3 regions of the Streptomyces sp. FIT100 genome follow, and region 2 is predicted to be linked to each of the others. Evidence: riboswitches for the same ligand, from Rfam matches in the RefSeq annotation. Region 2 holds a riboswitch; each other region holds the start of a gene.
What was found. Region 2 has a riboswitch for cobalamin ahead of cobN (cobaltochelatase subunit CobN). Riboswitches for the same ligand answer to the same signal wherever they lie in the genome.
Positions count from the first base shown of each region.

Region 1: it holds a riboswitch for cobalamin, as region 2 does, so the genes downstream of both, KK483_RS06895 (cobalamin biosynthesis protein) here and cobN (cobaltochelatase subunit CobN) in region 2, are expected to answer to the same signal.
Region 3: it holds a riboswitch for cobalamin, as region 2 does, so the genes downstream of both, metE (5-methyltetrahydropteroyltriglutamate--homocysteine S-methyltransferase) here and cobN (cobaltochelatase subunit CobN) in region 2, are expected to answer to the same signal.

Region 1 covers NZ_CP075715.1:1,589,296-1,592,495, reverse strand. Annotated here, with positions in the region: gene KK483_RS06900 (cobyric acid synthase) at 1-733, opposite strand, end outside; gene KK483_RS06895 (cobalamin biosynthesis protein) at 730-1,695, opposite strand; cobalamin riboswitch at 1,730-1,883, opposite strand; gene KK483_RS06890 (hypothetical protein) at 2,013-2,243, opposite strand; gene KK483_RS06885 (inorganic phosphate transporter) at 2,256-3,200, opposite strand, start outside.
Region 2 covers NZ_CP075715.1:4,120,505-4,123,704, reverse strand. Annotated here, with positions in the region: gene cobN (cobaltochelatase subunit CobN) at 1-1,846, opposite strand, end outside; cobalamin riboswitch at 1,883-2,014, opposite strand; gene KK483_RS18505 (cobalamin biosynthesis protein CobG) at 2,048-3,200, shown strand, end outside.
Region 3 covers NZ_CP075715.1:6,217,851-6,221,050, reverse strand. Annotated here, with positions in the region: gene rpsR (30S ribosomal protein S18) at 1-157, shown strand, start outside; gene KK483_RS28000 (aldo/keto reductase) at 243-1,082, shown strand; cobalamin riboswitch at 1,310-1,491, shown strand; gene metE (5-methyltetrahydropteroyltriglutamate--homocysteine S-methyltransferase) at 1,680-3,200, shown strand, end outside.

The sequences.
Region 1 (3,200 bases), 2.5 Mb from region 2:
CGAGGCCGTGCGCGAACGGCAGGACGCCGTAGGTCCGCCGCCCGGTCAGCCCGCGCAGCATGTCCAACCCGGGCTCCAGCAGCGTCACATCGCCGCGGAACTTGTTCACGAGGTAGCCCGCGACCAGCTCCTGGTCCTCCGGGGCGAGCAGTGCGGTCGTACCGAAGAACTGGGCGAAGACCCCACCCCTGTCGATGTCCCCGACCACAAGCACCGGGAAGCGCGCCGCCCGCGCGATGCCCATGTTGACGATGTCGGTGCGGCGCAGATTGATCTCGGCCGGGCTGCCGGCGCCCTCGCAGACGACGACGTCGTACGTGGCGCGCAGCTCTTCCAGGCACGCGACGACCGGTTCGAACAGCATCTGCTGCCGCGCCCCGTGCTGCATTTCCCCGGGGGACGACCCCCCAGGCCCCCCGAAGTACCCGCGCGCGCTCAGCTCGCCCACCGGCTTCCCCATCAGCACGACCTGGCTGGAGCGGTCGCTTCCGGGCTTGAGCAGCACGGGGTTCATGAGCGCCGAGGGCTCCACGCGGGCCGCCTGCGCCTGCATGGCCTGCGCCCGGCCGATCTCCGCGCCGTCGCGGGTCACAAAGGAATTGAGGGACATGTTCTGCCCCTTGAACGGCGCGACCTTCACCCCCCGGCGCACCAGCCACCGGCAGATCCCGGCCGTGACGACGCTCTTGCCCGCGTCCGATGTGGTCCCGGCGACCAGCAGTCCGCCGCTCATGTCCGCCTCCCCTCCAGGGCCCGCCCCAGCCGCCCGGCCACCAGCCGCGCACCCACGCAGGCAGCCAGCGTCAGGGCGGTGACGCGGCGCGACAGCCGCACCGCCCGTTCGATGTCGGCGACCTCGACGTCACGGCCGTGGTCCCCGTTCAGCACGGGCCGGTGCTCGACCCGTCCCGCGTACGCGAGCGTCCCGCCGAGCCGCACGCCGAGCGCCCCCGCGAACGACGCCTCCACCGGGCCCGCGTTGGGGCTCGGGTGCTTCGCGGCGTCGGCGCGCCAGGCCCGTACCGCACCGCGCGGATCGCCGCCGGCGACCGCGGCCAGTGCCGCCGTCAGACGGGCGCCCGGCCAGCCGGCCGTATCGTCGAGCCGCGCCGAGGCCCAGCCGAACCGCCGGTAGCGGGCCGACTTGTGGCCGACCATCGCGTCGAGGGTGTTGACGGCACGGAAGGCGACGAGGCCCGGCACCCCGCCGACCGCGCCCCAGACGAGCGCGCCGACGACCGCGTCCGAGGTGTTCTCGGCGACGGACTCGACGACCGCGCGGGCGATGCCGGCGCCGTCCAGGGACTGCGGGTCGCGCCCGCACAGATGCGGCAGCCGCTCGCGGGCGGCGTCGATGTCCCCGGCCGCCAGCGCCCCGCCGATCGCGCGGGCCTCGCGGCCCAGTGACGTACCGCCCACGACGGCCCAGGTGGCGGCCGCGGTCAGGGCGACGGACGCGGCGCGGGAGCGGCGCACGGAAGCGGTGGCCAGCGCACCCGCGGCCCATGCGCCCCCGGCGCATACAACGGTGTGCAGGGCGCCCCACCCCCGGTGGTCGCGCCAAAGGGCCCGCTCGACGACAGTGGCGGCCCGGCCGAAAGCGGCGACCGGATGCCCGCGGCGCGGATCGCCGAAGACCAGGTCGCCGGCAAGTCCGGCAGCGGCGCCGCAGGCAAACACCTGCTCGGCACGCATGTGCGTCCTCACTCAGGGTCCGCGCCCCGGCTCGACGTGACTGACCGGCGGGAGAGAGTTCCTGGCTCCGGGAGCGCTCCGTCGAAGGGGAGCGCTCCTGTGACAGTGGCGGGACCGCGCCGGATTCGCACCGGCTTCCTCTCTGCCGCCGTAAATGGCTCCGGAAGTCCACCACGGGCCGCGAACACCCGTCAACTCGCCCTTGACCTGCGACGGGAGAGTGTGCCGAGGCCCACACGCGGCCGTACGCGCCAGGGGCCGGACACACCCGGAGGTGTGCCCGGCCCCTGGGCCCCCGTGACGGGGACGCGCCGGTGTCAGGCGACGATCAGATGGATCCCGTACGCCACGGCCGCCGCGCACAGCGCGAAGCAGGCGTACGCGCCCGTGCGGGCGAGGACGGCGGAACCGCCCGAACCCCCCTGTGCGGAGGCGGCTTCCTGCTTGGAGAGGCCCACGATGCCCAGGGTGAACAGGCCCACCAGGGCGACGGTGACGGCGAGGCTCACGCCGAAGACGGAGCCGAGAGCTGCCCAGTCGATCTTCATGGTCTTCTCTCCTTACACCGTGGCGGCGGGTGCGGGTGCGTGCTCACCTGTGGCCGCGGGCGCGGCCGGGGCGGGGATGGTGACCTTGAGGCCGTCCGTCGCCCCGTCGGTCCCGGTCCCGGTTTCGGACCCGGCACCGGACCCGCCACGGGCACCGGTCGCGGCGGCCTCGTCGTCCGTGACGTTGGTGTGGTCGACCGGCTTGCGGCGCGAGAGCGACCAGATCGTGCCCGAGCCTGCGAGCAGCAGCAGCGCCACGGCGGCGATGCCCCAGGTGCCCTGGCCGGTGAGGAACTCGGCGGCGGCACCGACGAGTGCGGCGGCCGGCAGGGTCAGGCCCCACGCGACGAACATCCGGGTCGCGGTGGACCAGCGGACGACGCCGCCCTTGCGGCCGAGCCCCGCGCCCATCACGGCGCCGGAGCAGGACTGGGTGGTGGAGAGCGAGAAGCCCAGGTGCGAGGAGGCCAGGATGACGGTCGCGGCGCTGGTCTGGGCGGCGAAGCCCTGCTGCGGCTGGAGGTCGGTCAGGCCCTTGCCCATGGTGCGGATGATGCGCCAGCCGCCCAGGTACGTACCGAGGGCGATCGCGAGACCCGCGGAGACGATGACCCACATCGGCGGGTTCGAGCCCGGGGCGAGGACCCCGCCGGTGACCAGGGCCAGGGTGATGACACCCATCGTCTTCTGCGCGTCGTTGGTGCCGTGCGCGAGGGAGACGAGGCCGGCGGAGGCGATCTGGCCGGCCCGGTAGCCCTTGGACGTGGCCTTGTCGTCGGTCCTGCTGCCGATCCGGTAGGTCAGCCGGGTCGCGAGGAACGCGGCGAGGCCGGCGACGACCGGCGCGGCGACGGCCGGGATCAGCACCTTGGTGACGATGGTGCCGCCGTTGACCGCGGAGAAGCCCGCGGACATCACGGCGGCGCCGATGAGGCCGCCGAAGAGCGCGTGCGAGGA
Region 2 (3,200 bases):
CCATGGAGGAGATCTGCGCGTACTCGTCGAGCAGTTGCTCCAGGCGCGCGATGTCGCCGTAGGAGTCGGCGCGGGCCATCGGCGGGACGAGGTGGTCGATGAGCGTGGCGTGCACCCGGCGCTTGGCCTGGGTGCCCTCGCCGGGGTCGTTGACCAGGAACGGGTAGACCAGCGGCAGATCACCGAGGGCGGCGTCGGGGGCGCAGGCGGCGGACAGGCCCGCGTTCTTGCCGGGCAGCCACTCCAGGTTGCCGTGCTTGCCGAGGTGGATCATCGCGTCGGCGCCGAAGCCCCCGTCGTCCTGCCGGGCCGCGATCCAGCGGTAGGCGGCCAGGTAGTGGTGCGAGGGCGGCAGGTCCGGGTCGTGGTAGATCGCGATCGGGTTCTCGCCGAAGCCGCGCGGCGGCTGGATCACGATCAGCAGGTTGCCGCGCCGCAGGGCCGCCAGGACGATGTCGCCGTCCGGGTCGCCTTCGGCGGTACGGGAGCGGTCCAGGAACATCTCGCCGGGCGCGGGGCCCCAGTGCTCCTCGACGTGCTCGCGCAACGCGGCGGGCAGGGTCGCGTACCAGCGCCTGTAGTCGGCGGCCGGGACCCGGACGGGGTTGCGGGCGAGCTGCTCCTCGGTGAGCCAGTCCTGGTCGTGGCCGCCGGCCTCGATGAGCGCGTGGATCAGCTCGTCGCCGTCGCCGGAGACCAGGCCGGGGACCTCCTCGGCACCGAAGTCGTAGCCCTCGGCGAGGAGTCGGCGCAGCAGCGCGACGGCGGACGCGGGGGTGTCGAGGCCGACCGCGTTGCCGATGCGGGAGTGCTTCGTCGGGTACGCGGACAGGACGAGCGCGATCCGCTTCTCCGCGTTCGGGATGTGCCGCAGCCGGGCGTGGCGTACGGCGATCCCGGCGACCCGGGCGGCGCGCTCGGGGTCGGCGACGTACGCCGGGAGGCCGTCCTCGTCGATCTCCTTGAAGGAGAACGGGACCGTGATCAGGCGCCCGTCGAACTCGGGTACGGCGACCTGGCTGGCGGCGTCCAGCGGGGACAGACCCTCGTCGCTCTCCTCCCAGGCGCTGCGCGACCCCGTCAGACACAGCGCCTGGAGCACGGGCACGTCGAGCCCGGCGAGCGCGCCCGCGTCCCAGGACTCGTCGTCGCCGCCGGCCTGCGCCTCGGCGGGCCTGGTGCCGCCCGCGGCGAGCACGGTGGTGACGACGGCGTCGGCGTCGCGGAGCCGGTCGAGGAGCTCGGGCTCGGGGGCGCGCAGGGACGCCACGTACAGCGGCCTGGCCCGGCCACCGGCCTCCTCGATGGCGTCGCACAGGGCGCCGACGAAGGCGGTGTTGCCGCTCATGTGGTGGGCGCGGTAGTAGAGCACGGCGATGACGGGGCCGGTGGTGGCCTCGGGGGTGCGCTCCAGCGGGCCCCAGGTGGGGGCAGGGGCCGGGGGCTCGAAGCCGTGGCCCGTCAGCAGGACCGTGTCCGAGAGGAACCGGGCGAGCTGCTCCAGATTGCCCGGGCCGCCGTGGGCGAGGTAGGCGTGTGCCTCGGCCGCGATGCCGATCGGGACGGTGGACGCCTCCATCAGCTGGGCGTCCGGGGCCTGTTCGCCGGTGAGCACGACGACGGGCCGCTCCTGGGCGAGCAGCGCGTCGATCCCCTCCTGCCAGGCGCGAATGCCGCCGAGGAGGCGGACGACGACGAGGTCGGTGCCGTCGAGCAGGCCCGGGAGCTCGTCGAGCGGGAGGCGGGAAGGGTTCGCGAAGCGGTACTGGACCGGCCCCCGCGCGGCACGGGCGCTGAGCAGGTCGGTGTCGGAGGTCGACAGCAGCAGGATCGTCGCGTGCGTCATCGCGTGCGCAGGCCTTCCTCGGGGTTTCCGCGCCCCGGGTGGTCGTGGTCGGCGGGAGTTCCTGACTCACCAGGCCGTTGAGGACCTGGCTCACAGTGGCGGGACCGCGCCGGAATCTCACCGGGCTTCCTCCCTAGGGTCCTGGGACCCTGTGCCGTCTGCATAGTAGAGGCTCACCTGGGCGGCAGTATGCTCGCCGCCATGCCGCCCATACCCTCAACCCCGGCGGACCCGGGCGAACCTCGCATACGGGACCGGGGCGACGCCTGCCCGGGCGCGCTGCGGCTGCACGCGGCGGACGACGGGCGACTGGCCCGACTCCGGCTGCCCGCAGGCTTGTTGACATCACGTCAGCTGATGACGCTGGCCGACGCGGCGGAGCGCCTGGGCGACGGTGCGGTGAGCATCACCTCCCGGGGCAACGTGGAACTGCGCGGCCTCGGCGACGACTGCGGGGCGGAGCTCGCGGAACTGCTGCGGGGAGCCGGACTGCTGCCCTCCGACACCCACGAGCGGGTGCGCAACATCGTGGCGTCCCCGCTCGCCGGACTGGACGGACTCGGTTGCGCCGACGTGCAGTTGTGGGCGCGCGAGCTGGACGCGCTGCTGTGCGCGACCACCCGGGCGGCGGACCTCTCGGGCCGCTTCCTGTTCGCGCTGGACGACGGGCGGGGCGATGTGGCGGGGCTCGGCGCGGATGTGACCTTGCTCGCAGAGCCGGGGGACACGGTGGTGGTGCGGGTGGGGGGCGCGGGGTTCCGCGTCCCCGCCGCGGCTGCGGCCCGGGCGGCCCTCGCCGCGGCAGAGGCGTTTCTGGCGGCGGCGGCCGGCACCGGTGCGTGGCGCGTCCGGGACCTGCCGGACGGGGGAGCGGGGTTGGCGGGCGCCTGCGGCGAGCTTTTCCCCACCCCGCCCCTTCCCGAACCGGGGGCTTCGCCCCCAGACCCCGACGGCGGGGGCTCCGCCCCCGCACCCCCGCGCCTCAAACTCCCCCTACGCCCTGCGGCGTGGGGGGACCCCCAGCGAGGCTGGAAACCGGGGCTGCGCCCCGCATTTCCAGCCCGTTGGGGGCACCTCCCAGGCGAAGCTCTGGGGGAGTTCGAGGACACGGCCGGAGGCCGTACGGAGGGCTGGGGGCTTGCCCCCCCAGTTGCGGGAAAGGGCCGGGTGGGGACAGAACCCACCGCAGGCCCGCCGCCCGGGATCGTCGAGGGGCCCGGCGCATGGGCCCCGGTCGCCGCCGCGCCCCTCGGGCGCCTCACCGCCGCGCAGCTCCGCGCCTTGCTCCCCGCGCCCGCGGGCGAAGTGCGGTTCACCCCGTGGCGCGGGGTCGTCGTGCCGGGCTTCGCCGAGC
Region 3 (3,200 bases), 2.1 Mb from region 2:
CTACAAGGACACCGATCTGCTGCGGAAGTTCATCTCCGACCGCGGCAAGATCCGCAGCCGCCGGGTCACCCACGTCACGGCCCGGCAGCAGCGGCAGCTCGCCGCGGCGATCAAGAACGCCCGGGAGATGGCCCTGCTGCCGTACGGCAGCCGTTAGCGCGCCTACGAGGCGGCAGATATGGCCGACGTCGTCAAGTGTGCTGTTAGCGTGACCTGTTGACCGAGGGGGGCGAACACAGCGCATGACGTCGACCACGTTCCACATCGGGAAGGACCTGCGCGTACGTAGGCTCGGGTTCGGGGCGATGCGCCTGCCGACCGAGCCCGGCCCCGCACGCGAGGCGGCCCTCGGCGTCGCCCGGCGAGCCGTCGAACTGGGCGTCACACTGATCGACACCGCGCACCTGTACGGCGCGGGCGCCAACGAGGAACTCCTTGCCGAGGCCCTGCATCCCTACCCGGAGGGGCTGCTCATCACCACCAAGGTCGGCGTCGCGCGATCGGGGCCCGCGGGCGAGTGGAAGGTCGACGGCCGGCCGGCAGTCCTGCGCGACCAGGTCGATCAGGCGCTGCGCCGACTGCGCGTCCAGCGGATCGAGCTGCTCCAGTTGCACCGTGTCGATCCGGAGACACCGCTCGCCGATCAGCTCGGCACGCTGGGGGAGCTCCGGGCCGAGGGCAAGATCGGCCGCATCGGACTCTCCGAGGTCACCGTGGCCGAACTCGACCAGGCACGGGGGTTCGTCGACGTCGCGAGCGTGCAGAACCGCTACAACCTCCTCGACCGCGAGCACGAGCCCGTGCTCGCGGCCTGTGAGGCGGCGGGAATCGCGTTCCTGCCCTGGCGCCCCGTCACCTGGGGAGAGTCGGGGGCGCAGGCCGAGATCGCCGCCGTGGCGGCCGAACTCGGCGCCACTCCCACGCAGGTCGCGCTCGCCTGGCTCCTCGGCCGCTCGCCGGTCATCCTCCCGATCCCGGGCACGGCCCGAACGGACCATCTGGAGGAGAACCTCGCCGCGGAGGGTCTCGCCCTGGGGCCGGCCCACCGCGACCGCCTCGACCGGCTGGCCGCACCGGCGTAGGGCTCTGTCCCCCCGTCACCCGAGTGGACACCGGGCTCGACCGTGTGGGCCCCGGCGAAGAGCCAGGCCGACGCACCGCCGGCAGCGTCCGGCAGGTGGCGGGTGTGTCGTCCGTGCGTGCGCAGGGTGCGTACGCCAGGTGCGTCCGTGCGTGCGCACAGGTGTGTCCTTGTGTCCGCCGGGTGTGTCCTTGTGTCCGCGCCGCCCTCTAAGCTGGCCGTTGCAGCTGGTTCGCCCTGTCCGCCAGGCAGGCGCGTCGCAAGAGGGAACCCGGTGGGAATCCGGGACTGCCCCGCAGCGGTGAGCGGGAACGACCGCCGTCATACGCACTGGACCGAAGGGTCCGGGAAGCGACGGCCAGTAGGTGTCTGCCCCTGGTGGACGAGCCCGCGAGTCCGAAGACCTGCCACTGCCCGCGCACGGCCGATCGTGTGCGGAGATCCCGGTGACCTCGAGGGCGGGTCGGCGACCACGGCGGGCGGGCTGCGCGCAAGGACTGCGCATGCCCCGCCCCGGCCGCGCCTTCGCGTCCCGACCCGTCCCGGGGTCGCAGGAGACATGCTCGCGAAGGAGAGTCTTGTGACCACCACGTCCGGCGTGACCACCGAGTCCGCCGCCGCCGCGGCACGGGCCACCGTGCACGGCTACCCCCGCCAGGGCCCGAACCGGGAACTGAAGAAGGCCGTCGAGGGCTACTGGAAGGGCCGCGTCACGGCCGGTGCCCTCCGGGAGACCGCAGCGGAGCTCCGCCGGTCCACCTGGCGGCAGTTGGCCGACGCCGGCATCCACGAGGTGCCGACCGGCGACTTCTCGTACTACGACCACGTCCTCGACACCAGCGTGATGGTCGGCGCGATCCCGGCCCGGCACCGGGCCGCCGTCGAAGCGGACGCGCTCGACGGCTACTTCGCGATGGCCCGCGGCACCCAGGACGCGGCGCCGCTGGAGATGACCAAGTGGTTCGACACCAACTACCACTACCTGGTCCCCGAAGTCGGCCCCGACACCGTCTTCACCGCCGACCCGGGCAAGCAGCTCGACGAGGTGCGGGAGGCCCTCGCGCTCGGCCTCGCCCCCCGCCCGGTGCTCGTCGGACCCGTCACCTACCTCCTGCTCGCCAAGCCCGCCCCCGCGGCCGACCCGGGCTTCGACCCGCTCACCCTCCTCGACCGGCTCCTGCCGGTGTACGCCTCGGTCCTCGCCGATCTACGGGCCGCCGGCGCCGAGTGGGTGCAGCTCGACGAGCCCGCCCTGGTGCAGGACCGCACACCGGCCGAACTGAACGCCGCGGCCCGCGCCTACCGCGAGCTGGGCGGCACGGGCGACCGGCCCAGGCTGCTCGTCGCCTCCTACTTCGACCGGCTGGGAGAGGCCCTTCCCGTGCTCGCGAAGGCACCGGTCGACGGTCTCGCCCTCGACTTCACCGGGCCCGCCGCGGCCAACCTCGACGACCTCGCCGCCGTCGGCGGACTGCCCGGCAAGCGGCTGGTCGCCGGCGTCGTCAGCGGGCGCAACGTGTGGCTCAACGACTACGAGAAGTCCCTGTCCACACTGGGCACCCTGCTCGGACTCGCCGACCGTGTCGATGTGTCCTCGTCCTGCTCGCTGCTCCACGTCCCGCTGGACGCCGCCGCCGAACGGGACATCGACCCGCAGGTCGCCCGCTGGCTCACCTTCGCCCGCCAGAAGACCGCCGAGGTCGTCACCCTGGCCCGCGCACTGGCGCAGGGCACCGACACCATCGCGGCGGAACTCGCCGCCAACCGCGCCGGTCTCGCCTCCCGGGCCGGATCCGCGCTCACCCACGACCCGTCGGTACGGGCCCGGGCGGCCGCGGTCACCGAGGCCGACGCCCGCCGCTCGCAGCCGTATCGGGAGCGGGCCGCCGCCCAGCGCGCGCACCTGCGGCTGCCGTTGCTGCCGACGACCACGATCGGCTCCTTCCCCCAGACCCCGGAGCTGCGCGCGGCCCGCGCCGGTCTGCGCGCCGGAACGGTCGGCGCCGACGCGTACGAGCGGCGCATCGAGGCAGAGATCCGCGAGGTCGTCGCCTTCCAGGAGAAGGCCGGTCTCGACGTGCTCGTGCACGGCGAGCCCGAACGCAACGACATGGTGCAG